One region of the Sphingomonas sorbitolis genome, then DNA from elsewhere that is predicted to be linked to it. Evidence: riboswitches for the same ligand, from Rfam matches in the RefSeq annotation. Region 1 holds a riboswitch; each other region holds the start of a gene.
The links. Region 1 has a riboswitch for cobalamin ahead of U1763_RS01115 (HoxN/HupN/NixA family nickel/cobalt transporter). Riboswitches for the same ligand answer to the same signal wherever they lie in the genome.
Positions count from the first base shown of each region.

Region 2: it holds a riboswitch for cobalamin, as region 1 does, so the genes downstream of both, U1763_RS08130 (TonB-dependent receptor plug domain-containing protein) here and U1763_RS01115 (HoxN/HupN/NixA family nickel/cobalt transporter) in region 1, are expected to answer to the same signal.
Region 3: it holds a riboswitch for cobalamin, as region 1 does, so the genes downstream of both, U1763_RS02015 (DUF1636 domain-containing protein) here and U1763_RS01115 (HoxN/HupN/NixA family nickel/cobalt transporter) in region 1, are expected to answer to the same signal.

Region 1 is NZ_JAXOJS010000001.1:268,185-274,130, forward strand. Features, by position in the region: gene cobN (cobaltochelatase subunit CobN) at 1-841, opposite strand, end outside; gene cobW (cobalamin biosynthesis protein CobW) at 848-1,885, opposite strand; cobalamin riboswitch at 1,993-2,204, opposite strand; gene U1763_RS01115 (HoxN/HupN/NixA family nickel/cobalt transporter) at 2,258-3,307, opposite strand; cobalamin riboswitch at 3,490-3,707, opposite strand; gene U1763_RS01120 (PepSY-associated TM helix domain-containing protein) at 3,738-4,874, opposite strand; gene U1763_RS01125 (TonB-dependent receptor) at 4,874-5,946, opposite strand, start outside.
Region 2 is NZ_JAXOJS010000002.1:608,133-614,078, reverse strand. Features, by position in the region: gene U1763_RS08135 (TonB-dependent receptor) at 16-2,100, shown strand; cobalamin riboswitch at 2,417-2,615, shown strand; gene U1763_RS08130 (TonB-dependent receptor plug domain-containing protein) at 2,731-4,629, shown strand; gene U1763_RS08125 (ABC transporter substrate-binding protein) at 4,626-5,438, shown strand; gene U1763_RS08120 (FecCD family ABC transporter permease) at 5,596-5,946, shown strand, end outside.
Region 3 is NZ_JAXOJS010000001.1:482,230-488,175, reverse strand. Features, by position in the region: gene U1763_RS02025 (NAD(P)/FAD-dependent oxidoreductase) at 1-866, opposite strand, end outside; gene cobO (cob(I)yrinic acid a,c-diamide adenosyltransferase) at 921-1,526, shown strand; cobalamin riboswitch at 1,688-1,883, shown strand; gene U1763_RS02015 (DUF1636 domain-containing protein) at 2,056-2,463, shown strand; gene cobT (nicotinate-nucleotide--dimethylbenzimidazole phosphoribosyltransferase) at 2,460-3,473, shown strand; gene U1763_RS02005 (histidine phosphatase family protein) at 3,482-4,039, shown strand; gene cobS (adenosylcobinamide-GDP ribazoletransferase) at 4,036-4,749, shown strand; gene U1763_RS01995 (cobyric acid synthase) at 4,714-5,946, opposite strand, start outside.

The DNA.
Region 1 (5,946 bases):
GCGGTGTGGTGTCGGTCGCGCCGCGAGCGGAGAACGCGGTGGCGTTGACGATCGCAGCGGGCTTCAGGGCTGCGACCCAGCGAGATAGCCAACCGGCTGCGTCTGGGCCTTTCAAGGACGGCGCGAAGAGGCCGACGACGTCGAAGCCTCGCGCGGTCAGTTCAGCGTGCAGGGCTTCGATCGGGTGGAGGTCTGCGGCGGTCAAATAGGAGCGGTAGAAGACGATCAGGATGCGGGGGCGTGTTGCGTTCAGGGCGAACGCGGCCGGGCATGTCACGCCGTCGTGCGGTTGCCAGCCGCCGACATCGGCGATCGCGCGGACGCCGGTGACGGGGCCGGCATAGCAGCCGGCGGCCAGCGCGAACTGGGCCAGCGCTGCTTGCGCCGCAACCGCACCGCCGGTGTCGCAGAGGTGGGTCAGGCGGCGGAGCGTCGACAGCGGGATCGTCGAGGCGGCGTCGAGGCGTGTGTCGATGCGGCCGTCCGCAGCGAGAACGGCGAGCGCGATGCCCTTTTCCCGCGAAAGGTTTTCGACCTGTTGCAGGCCATAGCTCCAGTAGGATCGTCCGCCGATCAGCCGGATCAGGATGCCTTTCGCGCCGGCCAATGTCTGCTCGACATAGGTATCGACCGACAGCGGGTGCTGGAGCGCGGTCAGGTTGGCGAGGCGCAGCGAGGGCAATCGGCTTCCGGCGGCGTCCGCACGTCTCCAGCCCGCGGCGAACGCGCCGAGGTCGCCATCGGAGAAGGACAGGACGACGAGGTCCGCAGGCGATTGGGCGAGGTCCTGCGGGACCGCGCTTTCCTCCAGTCCGTGGGTCTCGCGGAAGACGACGTGCATTGCGGCTCAGGCGTCCAGCGCGGCCTTGATGCGGGCCTCGTCGATGCGGTCGTGCTCGGCGATGACCACGAGTTGCGTGCGGCGGGGTTCGCCTGCGCGCCACGGGCGATCGTATTGCGTGCGGACACGCGCGCCGACAGCCTGGACGAGCAGGCGCATCGGCTTGCCGGTGACGGCTGCGTATCCCTTCACGCGAAGGATGTCGGCGCTGCGGGCGAGCGCCTCGATCTTCGCGGTCAGGTCGGCGGGGTCGGCGATCTCGCCCAGTTCGACGACGACGCTGTCGAAATCGTCATGCTCGTGATCGTCCTCGCCATCGTGATGCGAGGGGCGGCTGGCGATGTCGTCTTCGGCAGCGGCGTTGAGGCCGAGGATCACGCGGGGATCGATGATGCCATCGGTAAGGTCGATGACGGGGAGCGGCCGTGCGGACTCTGCGGCGATTACCGCGCGCGCCTTGGCGACGCCTTCGGGGCCGGCGAGATCGACCTTGGTCAGGAGCACGAGATCGGCGCAGGCGAGCTGGTCCTCGAACACCTCAGACAGGGGCGTTTCGTGATCGACGCTAGGGTCGGCGGCGCGCTGGGCGTCGAGCGCGGCGACGTCCGGCGCGAAGCGACCCGCGGCGACGGCCTCGGCATCGGCGAGCGCGATGACGCCGTCGACGGTGATGCGCGAGCGGATTGCGGGCCAGTCGAACGCCTTCAGCAATGGCTTGGGCAGCGCGAGGCCGGACGTCTCGATCAGGATGTGGTCGGGCCGTGGGTCGAGCGCGAGCAGGGTCTCGACGGTCGGGATGAAGTCGTCGGCGACGGTGCAGCAGATGCAGCCATTGGCCAGTTCGACGACGTTTTCGGCCGGGCAATCGGGGATCGCACAACCCTTGAGGATGTCACCGTCGATCCCCAGAGTGCCGAACTCGTTGACGACGACGGCGAGCCGGCGGCCGTTGGCGTTGCGGATCAGGTGGCTGATGAGCGTGGTCTTGCCGGCGCCCAGGAAGCCGGTGACGATGGTGACGGGGACCTTCGACAGGTCTGACATTGCTATTCTCCTCGACGTCTAAAGCACACGCACGCACGACCTTTCGGCCGCACGCGTTCGTCGCTCAGACGGAGTACCGTGCCGCGACCATCCCCTGGATCGTAGCAAGAGCGACCATAACGCTGGCAGGTCTCCTGGCTCGCGGGTCGAGGCTCGACGTACGCCTTCCCAGGTTTCCCCAGTGGCTGCCCTTGCGTGAAGGGCGTGTGCGTCTCGCTCACCGCTTACAGTTGCAGGGACAGCCGCGGCATTGGGAGGACTCCTCCCGCACCGCATTCCCATTCAAGCCCTTTCGGGCACCGGCGCGATCTATGAGGTTCGGTGCAACCGAGCCTCGGGGGTGGGTTAGAGGACTTTCCGCCACGCCGCCAGCTATCCGTGCACGACCTCGATCTGGTCGAAGCGCTTCCAGCGGTAGATGGCGAAGCTCAGGACCCAGCACAGCACGAACAGGCCGATGATCGCGAAGCCCAGGCCGTTGAAGTTCTCGCCGAGTGCGGCTGCCAGATCCCAGATGCCGCCCGTCAGGCCGAGCTTTGCGCCAAGCAGCGCGAGCGTCTCGATCCCGCCGATCGCTATCGCGACGATCGCGGAGATCAGCGTGATCGTGATGTTGTAGTAGAGCTTGCGGATCGGCTTCACGAACGCCCATTCATAGGCACCGAGCATGACGACGCCGTCCGCGGTGTCGACCAGCGCCATGCCGGTTGCGAACAGCACCGGGAGGACGAGGACGATGCCGATCGAGAGACCGTCGGCGGCTTGGCTCGCAGAAAGGCCCAGGATCGCGACCTCCGTGGCGGTGTCGAAGCCCAGCCCGAACAGGAAGCCGAGCGGGGCCATGTGCCAGCTGCGCGTAACGAGCCGGAACATTGGCCGGAACAGCCGCGCAAGCAGCCCGCGGTTGCCGAGCAGCAGGTCGAGATCCTCCTCGACATAGGTCCCGCCGCCGCGGACATGGCCGAAGGTGCGCCAGACCGATCGCAGGATGATCAGGTTCATCGCGGCGATCGTGAAGAGGAACAGCGCGGAGATCATCGTCGCGACCACGCCGCCGACCTGCTTGAACGCCTCGAACTGCGACAGCGCGCTGGCGGTGAGCGCGATCGCGACGGCGGCGATCAGCACGATCCCCGAATGGCCGATCGCGAACCAAAAGCCGACCGCGATCGGCCGCTGGCCGTCCTGCATGAGCTTGCGTGTCACGTTGTCGATCGCGGCGATGTGGTCCGCATCGACCGCGTGGCGCAGGCCGAGTCCCCAGGCGAGTAGCGCGGTGCCGAGCATCAGCGGCTGAGCGTGGAACAGCGAGAACGCCCAGCACCACGCTGCGATGTTGGCCACGATTAGCCCAATGAACATCCAGCCGATGCGCTTGCGTGTCGAAACTCGCGTCGGTCGCTCAATCGTTAAAGTCGTCATGCAATAGCCCCGCAGCGTCCGACGAGGACGGGGACCTGCCGCGAACGGCCGGGCCATGCGACGACCGGACGCCATGAGCGGCCGACGCACGACGCCGATGCGGCCCCCGCCACATGGTCGTCGCTCAGCCAGTGTCACGCAAGCGGCGTTCACCGTGCCTCGGTCACCCCCTGGACCGGGACAAGAGCGACCAGACGCCGGCAGGTCTCCTGGCTCGCGGGTCAAGGCTCGGCGCACCGCCTTCCCAGGCCTTTCGGCCCAGTGGCTGCCCTCGCGAAAAGGGCTCGTGCGCTTCGCTCGCCGCTTACAGTTGCAGGGACAGCCGCGGCATAGGACGGCGAACCGTCCGCACCGCATTCCCAATCAAGCCCTTCCGGGCACCGACGCGATCTAGCGAGCCACCGGTCGAACCGGCCGCTCGGGCGTTGTGCTAGCCGGGTTCGTGCCGGGTGCCAATCGCCCTTTGCGGGTGTCGCCGTCGTTGCCAGCGCAATAGTCCGGTCACGAACAGCGCGATCGGCACGATGCCGGCGATGAAGGCGAGGATGCGCCCTGCCAGCCCGAACGCCTCGCCGCCGTGCAGCGGGTGGAGCCAGTTCATCACGATGTCGCCGCGTGTCTTGGCGAGGCCGTCGCGGGTCGCGAGGATGGCGCCGGTATAAGGATCGAGCCAGACGTTGGTGCGCGGAAAGCGGCGGCTTGGCTCGCCGTCCTGCGCGAGATTGATCCGCGTGGTGCCGGTCGGTGAGGCGGGGGTTTCGATCCAGGCGAGTGCGGCACCTGGAAAGCGGTGCTCGGCGACAGTGACCAGCTGGTCGACGGGAAGGCGGTCTCCGTTCGGAAAGACCATCAGCGGCGGCATCTGATATAGCGGTGAGGCGCGGGCGATTACGGAGCGCGTCTGGTCGGGGAGGTCGAGCATCACCCCGGTCGCGGTGACGACGAGCAGCAGGATCGCGCCGGCCACGCCGATCAGCTTGTGCCAGTCGTACAGCCGCCGGATCGGGGCGGCGTCGCGCTTGAAGCGGAGCGCGCGCCACCAGCCGCCGGGGCGCGGCCACCACGCCCAGATCCCGCTGGCGATCATCAGCAGCATGACGATTCCTGCGATCCCCATGACGATGCCACCGGGTTTCTCCAGTAGCAGCCGGTAATGGAGGTCGTAGATCCAGGTGACGATGGTATCGCCCCAGAAGCCGGTGCGGATCGTCGTCAGCCGCACCGGGTCGATCCAGGCAAGCAGGGGCGCGAAGTCGCGACCGGTGGTTTCCTTGGGCTTATAATAGCGGACCGGGATCGCGCCGCCATCCGTCGTGACTTCGATCCGCCACGCGCCGGTGCGACCCGGATGCTCGCGGTGGAGCGTGTCGACGACCGATTGCCACGATACCGGCCGCGCACCGTTCGGTATCGCGCGCAACGTCGGGCTGAGCGCCGCGTCGATCTCCGGATAGAAGACGAGGATGCTGCCGGTCAGCCCGGCGAACGCGAACAGCGCGCCGATCGACAGCCCCAGCCAGAGGTGGATGCGCCGCACGATCACGCGCAGCGGTGGCCGGCGTGTCATCAGAGCGTCAACCGGACCGCACCGAACAGCGATCTTGGATCCGCCGGTGCGTGGAGCCGCTGCGTGCCGTCGTACCAGACATATTCGTACCGCGCGTTGGCAAGGTTCTTCAGTTGTGCGGAAATCTCGATCGTCGGCGTCAGCTTGTACGCCACCTCCGCGTTGAGCACGACGTAATCGCCGTAGCGTCCCTCGGTATTGGCGGGGTTGAGTTCGTAACTCGACTGGCCGTTGCCCCACGCCGACAGCCGGAGCTTCGAGTTGGGCGTGACGTCGAGCCCGCCCGAAAAGACGTTCTGCGGGACGTGGTCGATCGCATTCCCCGCCTGTGATGGGGTGGCCGGGTCGGGCGTGACGATCCGCGCGGTCTGGTGCGAATAGCTGCCCCAGAGCGTGACGGTGCGGACCGGTTTCAGGTCGAGCTGCAGATCGATGCCGCGGCGGCGCGTCCGGCCGAGATTGTCGACATCGCCCGACGGATCGTTCAGCCGCCGCTTCAGTTCGCCGCTCGCAGTCTGTTGCCACAGCGCGATGCGGGCTTCGAGCCAGCGGCCGCGGGTCAGCTTCAGGCCCGCCTCATAGCCTTCGTTGATCGAGGGCGCGACGTCGGTGGTCCTTGGTGGCACCAGATAGGCACCCGAGCCTGCACCGATCTGGAACGTCCGCCCGTAATTGGCATAGGCGGTGACGCCGGTCACGGGCGTGATCGCGACGCTCAGCTTGGGCTGGCTGATCGTGCCGTAATCGTTGATCGGCGCGGTCGTGCCCGCGAGGCGATTGGTGAAATCGCCGGCGACGCGGTCGAGCCGCCAGGCGGGCGTGATCTTGAGCCAGTCGGTCGGCTCGATCACCGCCTGGAGATAGGTGCCATAGACGGTCAGCCCGAAATCCTGATCGCGCGTCTGGCTGGATAGCGTGCGACGATCGGTCAGCCAGCGCAGGCTTTTGTTGTCCTGCACCTGCACGTCGCCGCCCGCCTCGATCATCAGTCCGTGGAGGAAATCGACCTGGGGATGATAATGCAGCGCGGCGGTCGCGCCATATTGCCATTCCTCGGTCAGGCGCCGCTGCT
Region 2 (5,946 bases), on a different contig from region 1:
TGTCATGCGGCACGGATGATCCGCTTCTCGATTTCCGCCACCGCTATCCTGTCATCCAGCGTCCTGCTGTCGCCTGGCGCCGTGCTTGCGCAGTCCGACGTGCCGCCGCCGCCCGCCGCCGACAGTCCGGCCGAGATCGTCGTGACCGGGCGCGGATTGGCCGACGCACCCGGCGACCGCGCCTATTCGATCGTCACGATCGGGCGCGACCGGATCCAGGCGAATGCGAGCAACCGGCTGGAGAGCGTGCTGGCCGACGTCGCCGGGTTGCAGCAGTTTCGTCGTTCGGATTCGCGCAGTGCCAACCCGACCAGCCAGGGGATTTCGCTGCGCGGGATTGGCGGCAACGCCTCCAGTCGCGCGCTGCTGATCTTCGACGGCGTGCCGCAGGCGGATCCGTTCGGCGGCTGGGTCGCATTCCCGGCCTATGCGACGGGGCGGCTAGGGCGCATCCGCGTGACGCGCGGCGGTGGCAGCGGCTATCAGGGACCGGGCGCGCTGGCCGGGACGGTCGAACTGGAGAGCGCGACGCCTGACGACCTGACACCGTTCCAGGGCAGCGTCGCCTATGGCAGCCGCGATTCGGTCGATGCGCAAGGGTCGGCGGCGCTGGTGCGCGGGTCGGGGTTTGCGACCATGTCGGGCGCGTACGCGCGCGGTGACGGCTTTACGCCGACCGTCGCGGAGAGCCGCGGGATCGTCGATCGGGCCGCGCCATACGAGCAGGCGTCGGGCGCGTTGCGGACCGTCGTCGGGATCGGCGCGAAAACCGAATTGCAGATGAATGCGAGCGCGTTCACCGATCGGCGCGACCGGGGGAGCGACTTCACCGCGAATAAGAGCGAGGGGGCCGATGCGAGCATCCGGCTGATCGGGCGGGGCGCGTGGGGCTATTCGGCGCTGGCGTATCTGCAGACGCGCGCGTTCGCGAGCAGCTTCAACAGCATCACTGCCGCGCGCACGACCGCGATCCAGTCGCTGAACCAGTACAATACGCCGGCGACAGGGCTTGGCGGGCGGATCGAGATCGCACCGCCGCTGGGCGAGAGCATCACGCTCAGGCTGGGCGCGGATATCCGCGACGTGAGCGGCAAGACGCAGGAGCTCTATACGTTCGTCAACGCGGCGCCGACGCGGCGGCGGGAAGCTGGCGGGAGTACGACGACGACCGGCGTGTTCGCCGATGGAAGCCTCGTCGCGGGCTACCTCACGTTCAGCCTAGGTGGGCGGGTCGATTGGTGGTCGATCGATGGCGGCTATCTGACGGAACGGCCGCTCGCGACCGGCGCGGCGCTGACCGACCTGCGCTACGCGAACCGCGACGGCAGCGAGACTACCGGGCGGGCAGGCGTCGCGTATCAGCCTATCGAGGCGGTCACGCTGCGGGCCGCCGGCTATCGCGGATGGCGACTGCCGACGCTCAACGAACTGTACCGCCCGTTCCGGGTCGGCAACGACGCGACCGCGGCGAACGCGTTGCTGTCGCCGGAGCGACTGACCGGGGTCGAGGGTGGCGTCACGCTGACGCCGACGCCGGGCGTGAGCATCGCCGCGACCTATTTCTACAACCGGCTGAAGAACGCGATCGCCAACGTCACGACGACCAACCCGCCGCAGGTGCTGCCGGGGGTCGCCACCTACCGTGTCCGCCAGAATCTCGACGCGATCCGCGCGCATGGCTTCGAACTGGATGCGTCGTATCGACCGGGTCCGCTGGGCGTGCAAGCATCGTGGTCGCACACGAACTCGAAGGTCGAGGGTTCGGGGATCACCGCCGCTCTGGACGGATTGCGACCGGCGCAGACCCCGCGCGACCAGGTGTCGGGGACGGTCGACTGGCGGCACGATGCGGCGGCGCTGTCGCTGACCGTGCGTCATGTCGGCCGGCAGTATGACGACGACCAGAACACACGGGTGCTTGGGGCCGCGACGACGCTGGATGCGTATGCCGCGCTGCCGATCCTGGGCTCGCTGGTTGCCGAGTTTCGGGCGGAGAATTTCCTCAACGAGCGCGTCGAGGCAGGGATCAGCGGCGCGAACATCGTCGAACGCGCAACGCCGCGGACGATCTGGGTGGGGCTGCGCTACGGGGGGCGCTGATATTCGATCCGTCGCTTGCCAAGAGAAACGAAGACAGCATGTTTCCCCGCGAAGGCGGGGACCCAGTCTGGGCTCCCGCCTTCGCGGGAGAACAATTTCGGGGAACGTCACCATTTGGTACTAGTCACCACCCCGGCGAAGGCCGGGGCCCAATTGGAAAGGTGGAAATAACGGGGCACTGCGCTCGGTTATCGCCGTTCCCCACTTGGGCCCCGGCCTTCGCCGGGGTGGTGCGATAGACCATGAGTCTACTGAACCACGCCCCGGGTGGGGAGCATGAGTAGGCGCTGCGTTGACCCGTGTCTGGCGTGCGACTAATGCCACTCCCGTGAAGGGTTCCCGGCGACGGGATCAAAAGGGAAGTCGGTGCGCGGGAATCCGCAAGACCGGCGCTGTACCCGCAACTGTGACCGGATAGCGGCCACCCCGAATATGCCACTGGGTTTCGACCTGGGAAGGCGGGGTGGGCGCGATGACCCGGAAGCCAGGAGACCTGCCTTTCACGGTCGATCCACTGCGCGGGCGGGTGTCCGGCGCGGACGAGTGCTCCGGTCCAGCCGGGTTTCCTCGAGCGAGAGACGTCTGGCCGCCCCGCGAATGGTCGCAGGCGGTTCTGCTTAGGACGTACCCATGACGAAATTCTTCCTTCTGCTCGGCGCCGCGGCGATCGCAGCGCCTGCTTTTGCCCAGACCATCCCCGATCCCGACGCTTCCGAAGTCGTCGTCACCGCGACCCGCGCCGCGCAACCGCTGAGCGAGATCGGCCAGGCAGTAACGGTCATCGACCGCGCCGAGATCGAGCGCCGGCAAACCACCGTGGTGTCCGACCTGCTCGCGACCACGCCCGGTGTCACCGTCACGCGCAATGGCACCATCGGCGCGCTGACCAGCGTCCGTATCCGCGGCGCCGAGGCGGACCAGACGCTCGTCGTGATCGACGGCGTCCGCGTCAACGATCCCTCGTCGACCGGCGGCGGCTTCAACTTCGGCAACCTCCTGTCGAGCTCGGTCGAGCGGATTGAAGTTCTACGCGGGCCGAACTCGGTGCCATGGGGCAGCCAGGCGATCGGCGGCGTCGTCAACATCATTACCGCTGCGCCGACACAAGGCATTCAAGCGCGTGCCAACGCCGAATATGGCTATGCCGACAGCGTGTTCGCGAGCGCGGGCGTCTCGGGCAAGTCCGGTCCGGTGTCGGGCTCGCTGACCGGCGGCTATCTGCGCACCGACGGCATCTCGTCCGCCGCCAGTGGCACCGAGCGCGACGGCTATCGCCAATATGGCGCGACCGGACGAGTGGGCGTCGAGTTCGCGCCGAGAATCGGCCTCGACCTGCGCGGCTATTTCGCCGACAGCCGCGTCGAGATCGACGGCTTCCCGGCCCCCGATTACGTGCTCGCCGACACGCCCGAATATTCGAAGACGCGCGAGGCATACGGTTACGCAGGGCTGCACGCGAACTTCGCTGACGGGCGGATTAACAACCGCGTCGCGTTCACGATCGCCGACATCAACCGTGACAATTACGACCCGAGCTTCGGCAGCGATCCAACCTTCATCGGTCGCGGCCGCAGCGAACGCTACGAATACCAAGGCGACTTCCGCCCGCTCGACCAGGTCCGCGTGGTCGCCGGAGTTGAGCGCGAGAACAGCCGTTTCAATGACGGCTTCACCTTCGCGGATACCGGGATAACCAGCGTCTACGGCCAGCTGATCGTCAAGCCGCTCGACATCCTCACGATCACCGGCGGCGTCCGCAACGACGATCACGACGATTTTGGCAGCCACACCACGTTCGGCGCGAACGCCGCGCTGGCATTGCGCACCGGCACGACAATCCGCGCAAGCTATGGCGAAGGCTTCAAGGCGCCGACGTTGTACCAGCTCTTCTCCGACTACGGGAACCGCGGCCTCGATCCGGAGACCGCGCGCAACTTCGACGTCGGGGTCGAGCAGGCGTTCCTCGCCAACCGGGTCCGCGCAGGCGTGACCTATTTCAACCGCCGTACGCGCAACCAGATCGACTTCCGCGATTGCAGCCCGGCGGAGCAGACGAACGCCGGTTCGATCTGCGTCGACCGCCCGTTCGGCGTCTACGACAATATCGCCCGCGCCGAGGCGGACGGCGTCGAGTTCACCTTGGCGCTGCGCCCGGTCGACGCGCTGACGCTGACCGCGAACTACAGCTATATCGACACCGAGAACCGCTCGATCGGCAGCGATTTCGGCAACGACCTCGCGCGCCGTCCCAAGCAGACCGCGAGCGTCGACGCCGATTACCGGTTCGCGTTCGGACTGTCGGTCGGCGGCACCGTGACGATGGTCGGCGACAGCTTCGACGACGCCGCCAACACCGTGCGGCTCGACGGCTATGCGCTGGCGGGTGTCCGCGCGGAAATGCCGATTACCGACCGGATCGCGCTGTACGGCCGCGTCGATAACCTCACCGACTCGCGGTACGAGACGATCGCGGGCTACGGCAATTACGGTCGCGCGGCGTATGGCGGCGTGCGGTTGCGGCTGAAGTGAGGCGCGGGGCGATCCTCCTCGCGCTCCTGCTCGGGGGCTGCGCGCAATCCCCGGGCGCGGGCGGCGGCGGGGGGATCGTCTCGACCAATCCGTGCGTGGATTCGGTGCTGGTCCGGATCCTGCCCGCATCGCGGATCGCCGGGATCAGCCATTATTCGCAGGACCCGTCCGCGACCTCGATCCCGCTCGCCGTCGCGCGCCGGTTTCGCGGCATCGCCGGGACCGCCGAGGAGGTGATCGCGCTCCACCCCGATCTCGTCATCGCCAGCACGTATACGCCGCCGGCGACCCAGGCGGCCTACGCGCGGGCCGGGCTGAAGACATTGCTGCTCGGCATCCCGGACTCGATCGAGGAGAGCCAGGCACAGATGAAGCAGATCGCCGACGCGGTCGGTGCGCCCGCGGGTGGCGCGCGGATCAACACCGATATCGATCGCGCGGTGGCGCGCTGGAGTCGCAAGGATGGGCCCAAGGATGACATGCCGCCCAGCGCTCTGCTCTATATCAGCGGCGATCTCGCAACCGGGGGGAGCACGTTGCTGAACGAGATGATGACCCGCGTCGGCTTCCGCAACGCCGCCGCGAGCTATGGCCTGACGCATACCGGCACGCTGTCCGCGGAGACGATCGTGACGCAACCGCCGGCCATCGTGATCGCCCCCGAACGCGCCAGCCGCGGCACCGCACTGCGTCACCGCCTGTTGCCGACCACGCCGCAAGCCGTCTTCCCCCGCGTCCTGATCAACTGCGGCGGCCCGACCATTCCACCCGCGCTAGAACGCCTCGCCGCGATCAGGGCCGGGCTGTGATGCGACACCCATACCAAAGCCACCCCGGCGGAGGCCGGGTCCCAATTGGAATGGCGGAAATAATGGAGCGCTGCACGCCGTCACGATCGTCCCCCAATTGGGCCCCGGCCTTCGCCGGGGTGGCGGCAGTCGTCGGTATGCTTGCGGTGGACCTGTGATGACCCGCACGCCCAAACTCATCACCCTCGGCGTCCTTGTCATCCTCCTGTTCGGCCTGTCGCTCGGCTGCGGGAAAGTCTGGGTGCCGCTCGACGCGTGGTTCTCGAGCGACCCGCGCTGGTGGATCATCCTCGAACTCCGCCTGCCACGCGCGGTACTCGGCCTCGTGCTCGGCGCCACGCTCGGGCTGTCGGGCGCGGTCCTGCAAGGCTATCTCCGCAACCCGCTCGCCGACCCCGCCGTCGTCGGCATATCGTCGGTCGCAGCACTCGGCGCGGTCGCCGCGATCATTTTCGGGCTTGGGTCGGGACCTGCCATCTTCGCCGCGGCGATGCTCGGCGCCGGCGGC
Region 3 (5,946 bases), 210 kb from region 1:
GGCTTCGCCTCGACGTGGACACCCTTGGCATGCAGCATCTCGAATGTGTCCCGCGCGCTGTGCCCGACCGCGAAGACGACGTGGTTGGCTTCGAGATAGTCGCCGGTGCTCAGGTGGAGCCCGCGGAGCTGGCGCGTGCCGGCGTCCTCGACGATGTCGAGACCGTCGACGCGCGTCGAGAAGCGGTATTCGCCGCCGAGCGCCTCGATCGTCTCGCGCATGCTCTCGACCATAGTGACGAGCCGGAACGTGCCGATGTGCGGGTGCGCTTCGGTTAGGATTTCCGGCGGCGCGCCGGCCTTCACGAACTCGGTCAGGACCTTCCGGCCGAGATGGCGCGGATCCTTGATCTGGCTCCAGAGCTTGCCGTCGGAGAAGGTGCCGGCGCCGCCCTCGCCGAACTGGACGTTGGATTCGGGGTTGAGGACGCTCTTGCGCCATAGGCCCCAGGTATCCTTGGTGCGCTCGCGGACGACTTTCCCCCGGTCGAGGATGATCGGGCGGAACCCCATCTGCGCGAGGATGAGCCCGGCAAACAGGCCGCATGGGCCTGCGCCGACGACCACGGGGCGCGGGCCGGTATAGCTCGGGCCGCCCTTGGTGACGAAGCGATACCCCGTGTCCGGGGTACGCTGGACGTGGCGATCTTTCCGGAAGCGCGTGAGGACGGTGTCCTCGTTCTTCAGCGTGACGTCGACCGAATAGACGAGCTGGATGTCCATCTTGTCGCGCGCATCGTGCGCGCGCCTCGCGATCGTGTAGCGGATCAGGTCGCGCGGGGTTACGCGCAGGCGATCGCGGATCGCGGCGGGGAGCGCTTCGTCGGCATGGTTGAGCGGCAGCTTGAGGTCGGTGATGCGGAGCATGCTCGGTCCTCTAGCGCCGCGCGGCGCGATCCGCCATCGGAAGCAAAAGAGGACATGATCATGCGGACCGACGACGAGCAGAATGCCAAGAGCGCCAAGCGCAAGGAGGTCCACGATAAGATCGTCGCTGGCAAGACGATCGAGAAGGGGCTGATCATCGTCCACACCGGCAAGGGCAAGGGCAAGTCGACCGCCGCGTTCGGCATGGCGGTGCGGATGATCGGGCATGGGCGCAAGGTCGGCGTGGTGCAGTTCGTCAAGGGCGCGATGGCGACCGGCGAGAAGGCGATCTTCGACGCGTTCCCGGACCTGTGCGAATTCAAGCCGATGGGGGAGGGGTTCACCTGGGATACGCAGGATCGTGCGCGCGACATCGCGGTGGCGCGCGAGGCTTGGGACGAGGTCAAGCGGATGATTGCCGATTCATCCTATGCGATGGTGGTCGCGGATGAGCTGAACATCGTGCTGCGGTATGACTATCTGCCGGTCGACGAGGTGCTCGCTGTGTTGGCGGCAAAGCCGGAGATGACGCATGTCGTGGTGACAGGTCGGAATGCGCCGGATGCGTTGATCGAGCTGGCGGATCTGGTGACCGAGATGACGCAGGTAAAGCATCCGTTCCGGTCGGGCGTGAAGGCACAGGCGGGGGTGGAGTTCTGACTTCTTGATCCTCCCCTTGCAGGGGAGGTGGCTGGCGCTTGCCAGACGGAGGGGTATTGCGATCACGACGGCGGGTCACCCCTCCGTCAGCCCAAACGGGCTGCCACCTCCCCTGTCAGGGGAGGATTAGAGGCTGCTTGTCTACGGTCGATCGTACGCGTATCGCTCGGCCTGCGACAGGTTTTCCCGAGGCGGCAACGCTTAGGGAAATGAAAATGGGAACGGGAAACACCCGGCTGCCCCTGCAACTGTACGCGGCGAGCCATCGTGCCTCATGCCATTGGGATACTCCCGAGAAGGCGGCGCGGACGGCGTTGACCCGCGAGCCAGGAGACCTGCCCGTCGCGGTCGTCTTTCGTCCGGCCAGGGTGCGCCGAACGGACGGGTAACACCCCGAGCGACGACATCGCTTCGCGTCGCGCGGAGGCTGGAGGCGTGCGCCTCTCGCCCTTCGTGCAATGCGGGATCGACTGTCCGAAGGGGTTCCTATGCCAAATCTACATAATGCTGCGACCGTTCGGGAACGGACATGCTGAAGCCCGCCGAGGACGGCGTCGCGGTGGTCGCGTGCAACACGTGCCGCCATTCGGCCGATGCGCGCGACGACGAGCAGGGCCAGCGCGGCGGCGCGCGGCTCGTGCAGGCGCTGAAGACGGTGCAGCAGAGCGACCCGGCCTATGCCGACGTCGCGGTGCAGGAGATGCCGTGCCTATTCGCATGCCAGGATTTCTGCACGATCCACCTGCGCGCACCCGCCAAAGTCGGCTATGTGCTCGGCCGGTTCGAACCGACCGAAGACGCCGCGCGCGCGATCCTCGATTACGCGCGGCTCTACGGTGAGAGCGCGTTCGGGCAGGTGCCGTTCAAGCAATGGCCGCAGGGCGTGAAGGGGCATTTCATCACCCGCACGCCGCCCGCCGGCTTCGTCGTCGAATGACCGCGTTCGCGACGCCCGCCGGGTTTCTGGCGGCCTTGCGCGGCTTGCCGCAGGCGGACGCGGCGGCGCGATCCGCGGCGATCGTCCGGCAAGGCGAACTGACCAAGCCGCCGGGCTCGCTGGGGCGGCTGGAGGATATAGCGGTGTTCATGGCCGGCTGGCAGGGCAACCCGATGCCCCGGCTCGATCGTGGCAGCGCGGTCGTATTTGCGGGTAATCACGGGATCGTCGCGCGCGGCGTGAGTGCGTTTTCGGCTTCGGTCACCGCCCAGATGGTGTCCAATTTCGAGCATGGCGGCGCGGCAATCAACGCGCTGTCGCGGGCGGCGGGCCTTGAACTTAAGACCGTGTCGCTCGACCTCGATCGACCGACGGCGGATTTCACGCAAGCGCCTGCGATGTCGGAGGACGAGTGCCTGGCCGCGTTGAACGCGGGCGCGGCGGCGGTAGCGGATGCGCCGGACTTGGTCGTACTCGGCGAGATGGGGATCGGCAACTCGACGACCGCCGCCGCGCTGTGCCTGGCGAGCTTCGGCGGGTCGGCAAGCGACTGGGTCGGGCCGGGCACCGGAGTCGATGGCGAGGGCATCGCGCGGAAGGTCGCGGTCGTCGAGGCTGGGCTCGCGCTGCACCGCGAGGCGCTGACCACACCGTTCGAGATTTTGCGGCGGCTCGGCGGACGCGAGTTGGCGGCGATCGCGGGCGCGGTGGTCGCGGCACGGCAGGCGGGCGTGCCGGTGATGCTCGATGGGTTCATCTGCTGTGCGGCGGTCGCGACATTGGCGGCGGCGTGTCCGGACATTCTCGCGCATTGCCTTGCCGGACATGTCTCGGCCGAGCCGGGGCACCGTCTTCTGCTTGAGCGATTGGGCCTCGACCCGTTGCTCTCGCTCGGGATGCGGCTGGGCGAGGGCAGCGGCGCTGCGACCGCAACATTGCTGATTCGAGCCGCGCTGGCCGTGCATGCCGAGATGGCGACGTTCGCCGAGGCGGGCGTTTCGGCGGCGTGAGCGCGTACATGCTGCACCTGATGCGGCATGGTGCGCCCGACGTGGCGGGGCGAATGCTCGGGCGGACCGACGACCCGGTAACCAAGGGAGGGATTGCCGCCTGTATGGCACGCGCCGAGAGTCTTGCGATCGAACGGATCGAGGCCTCCGATCTGATCCGCGCACGCGCCTGTGCGGCGGCGATCGGTGAACCGCGAGGCGTTGCGGTCGAGGTCGACCCACGCTGGCGCGAACTCGATTTCGGGGCATGGGACGGGCTGGCCCCGGCGGCAATCGATCCCGCCGAATTGACCGCATTCTACGACGATCCCGATGCGTCACCACCGCCGGATGGCGAACGCTGGTCCGCGTTGCAGGACCGGGTCGCGCAGGCACTGGCCGCGATGCCGCAGGTCTCGACACTCGTCGTGACGCACGGCGGCGCGATCCGGGCGGCGCTCGCGGAGTTGTGCGGGTTCGATCGAAGGCAGATCTGGGCGTTCGACCTCCCCTATGCCGCGCTGGTGTCGCTGCGGATATGGCCGGGCCCGACGCGGACCGTGCAGATCGTCGGCTTGGCGACATGAAGCGGTTGATCATCGCGTTCGGCTTCCTCACCCGCCTGCCGATGCTGGGCGTCGACGTCGAGGCAGAGGATTTCGCGGCAGCGATCCGGTGCTACCCTGTCGTCGGTCTCGCGATCGGCCTGATCGTCGCGGCGGCCGGCTGGCTGGGTACGCTGGTCGATCCTTGGACGGGGGCCTGCGCTGCGTTGCTGGCTTGGATCGCAGTGACGGGGGCGCTGCATCTCGACGGGCTCGCCGACCTCGCGGATGGGTTGGGCGCGGCGCATGGCGATCGGACGCGGCTGCTCGCGGTGATGGCCGATCCGCATATCGGGAGCTTCGGCGTCGTCGCGATCGTCGGTCAGGTGCTGGCCAAGCTGGTATTGCTCCACGCGGCGGGGATGGGCTGGACGCTGATCCTCGTGCCGTGCGCGGCAAGGATGGGACCGCTCGTCTGGGCGAGACTGTTGCCGCCGCTGCGGCCCGGCGGGCTGGGCGCGGCCGTCGCCGGCGCGGTCCGAACGCGTGACCTGCTGGGGTGGGGACTTGTGCTTGCGCTCGCGGCGGTCGCGGTGCCTGCACTGGTCGCCCTACCGCTGCTCACGTTAGGCGTCGCGGCATGGTTGCGGCGGACGCTGGGCGGTGTGACCGGCGACGCGCATGGCGCCGGGATCGAGATCGTCGAGACCGGGCTGCTAGTTGCGCTCTCGGTGGCCGGCGCGCTCGCTTAGCGCGAGTAGCGCATCGAGATCTACATGGCGTTCAAGCGTCGCGGCGATCGCATCGAGCGCGGCGTCGATCGACGCGCCATGATCTGGTCCACTGGCCGCGACGCCGAGCCGAGCCAGCCACGCCGCGCGTTGCTCTGCCAGCGCGAGCAGGCCGTGGACGTAGCTGCCCGAGATCAGTCCGTCCGCACTCGTCGCGCCTTCGGGGCTGCCATCGGCGCGGTGGCCGACCGGGTGCGCGGTGGCGGGTCCGGTGGTCGCGCCCATGTGCATCTCATAGCCCTCGAATGCCGCGCCTTGTGCCCGGCCGCGCACCCGCTCCAGCGTCTTGCGGCCGGTAAGGACCGTGTCGATGTCGAGCATCCCGAGCCCGTCGACACGCCCCGCCGGCCCCTCGATCCCGTCGGGGTCGGCGATGCTGCGACCGAGCATCTGATAGCCGCCGCAGAGCCCGAGCACCGGCTTGCCGCGGCGGTAATGCGCGCGGATATCGATGTCCCATCCCTGCGCACGAACGAAGGCGAGGTCGGGGATCGTCGCCTTCGATCCCGCGAGCACGATCATGTCGACGTCCGGGATCGGCGTGCCCGGCGGTACCATGACCAGCGCGACACTGGGCTCAAGGCGAAGCGGATCGAGGTCGTCGAAATTGGCGATCCGCGGCGTGATCGGGCAGGCGATCGTAACGCGACGCTGAGCACCGGCGGAGGGGCGTTCGAGGATCACGGCGTCCTCGCTCGGCAACCGTACCGCGTCTGCAAGCCACGGCACGACACCGTAGCCGCGCCAACCGCTCCGCGCTTCGATCGCGCGATAGCCGTCGTCGAACAGCGCCGGGTCGCCGCGGAACTTGTTGATCAGGAAGCCGTGGATCATCGCCGCGTCGGCCGGATCGATCACCGCGCGCGTGCCGATGATCGCCGCGATCACGCCGCCGCGGTCGATGTCGCCGACCAGCACCACGGGCACGTCGGCAGCACGCGCGAACCCCATATTGGCGATGTCCCCGGCGCGCAGGTTGATCTCCGCCGGACTGCCCGCCCCTTCGACGACGACGAGATCGCAGCCTGCCGACAGCCGTTCGAAGCTGTCGAGCACGTCGACCAGCAGCCCTTCGCGCCCCTCACGCCAGCGCGCCGCGGCGAGCGTGCCGCGCACCTGCCCGCGGACGATCAGTTGCGAGGTGCGGTCGCCCTGTGG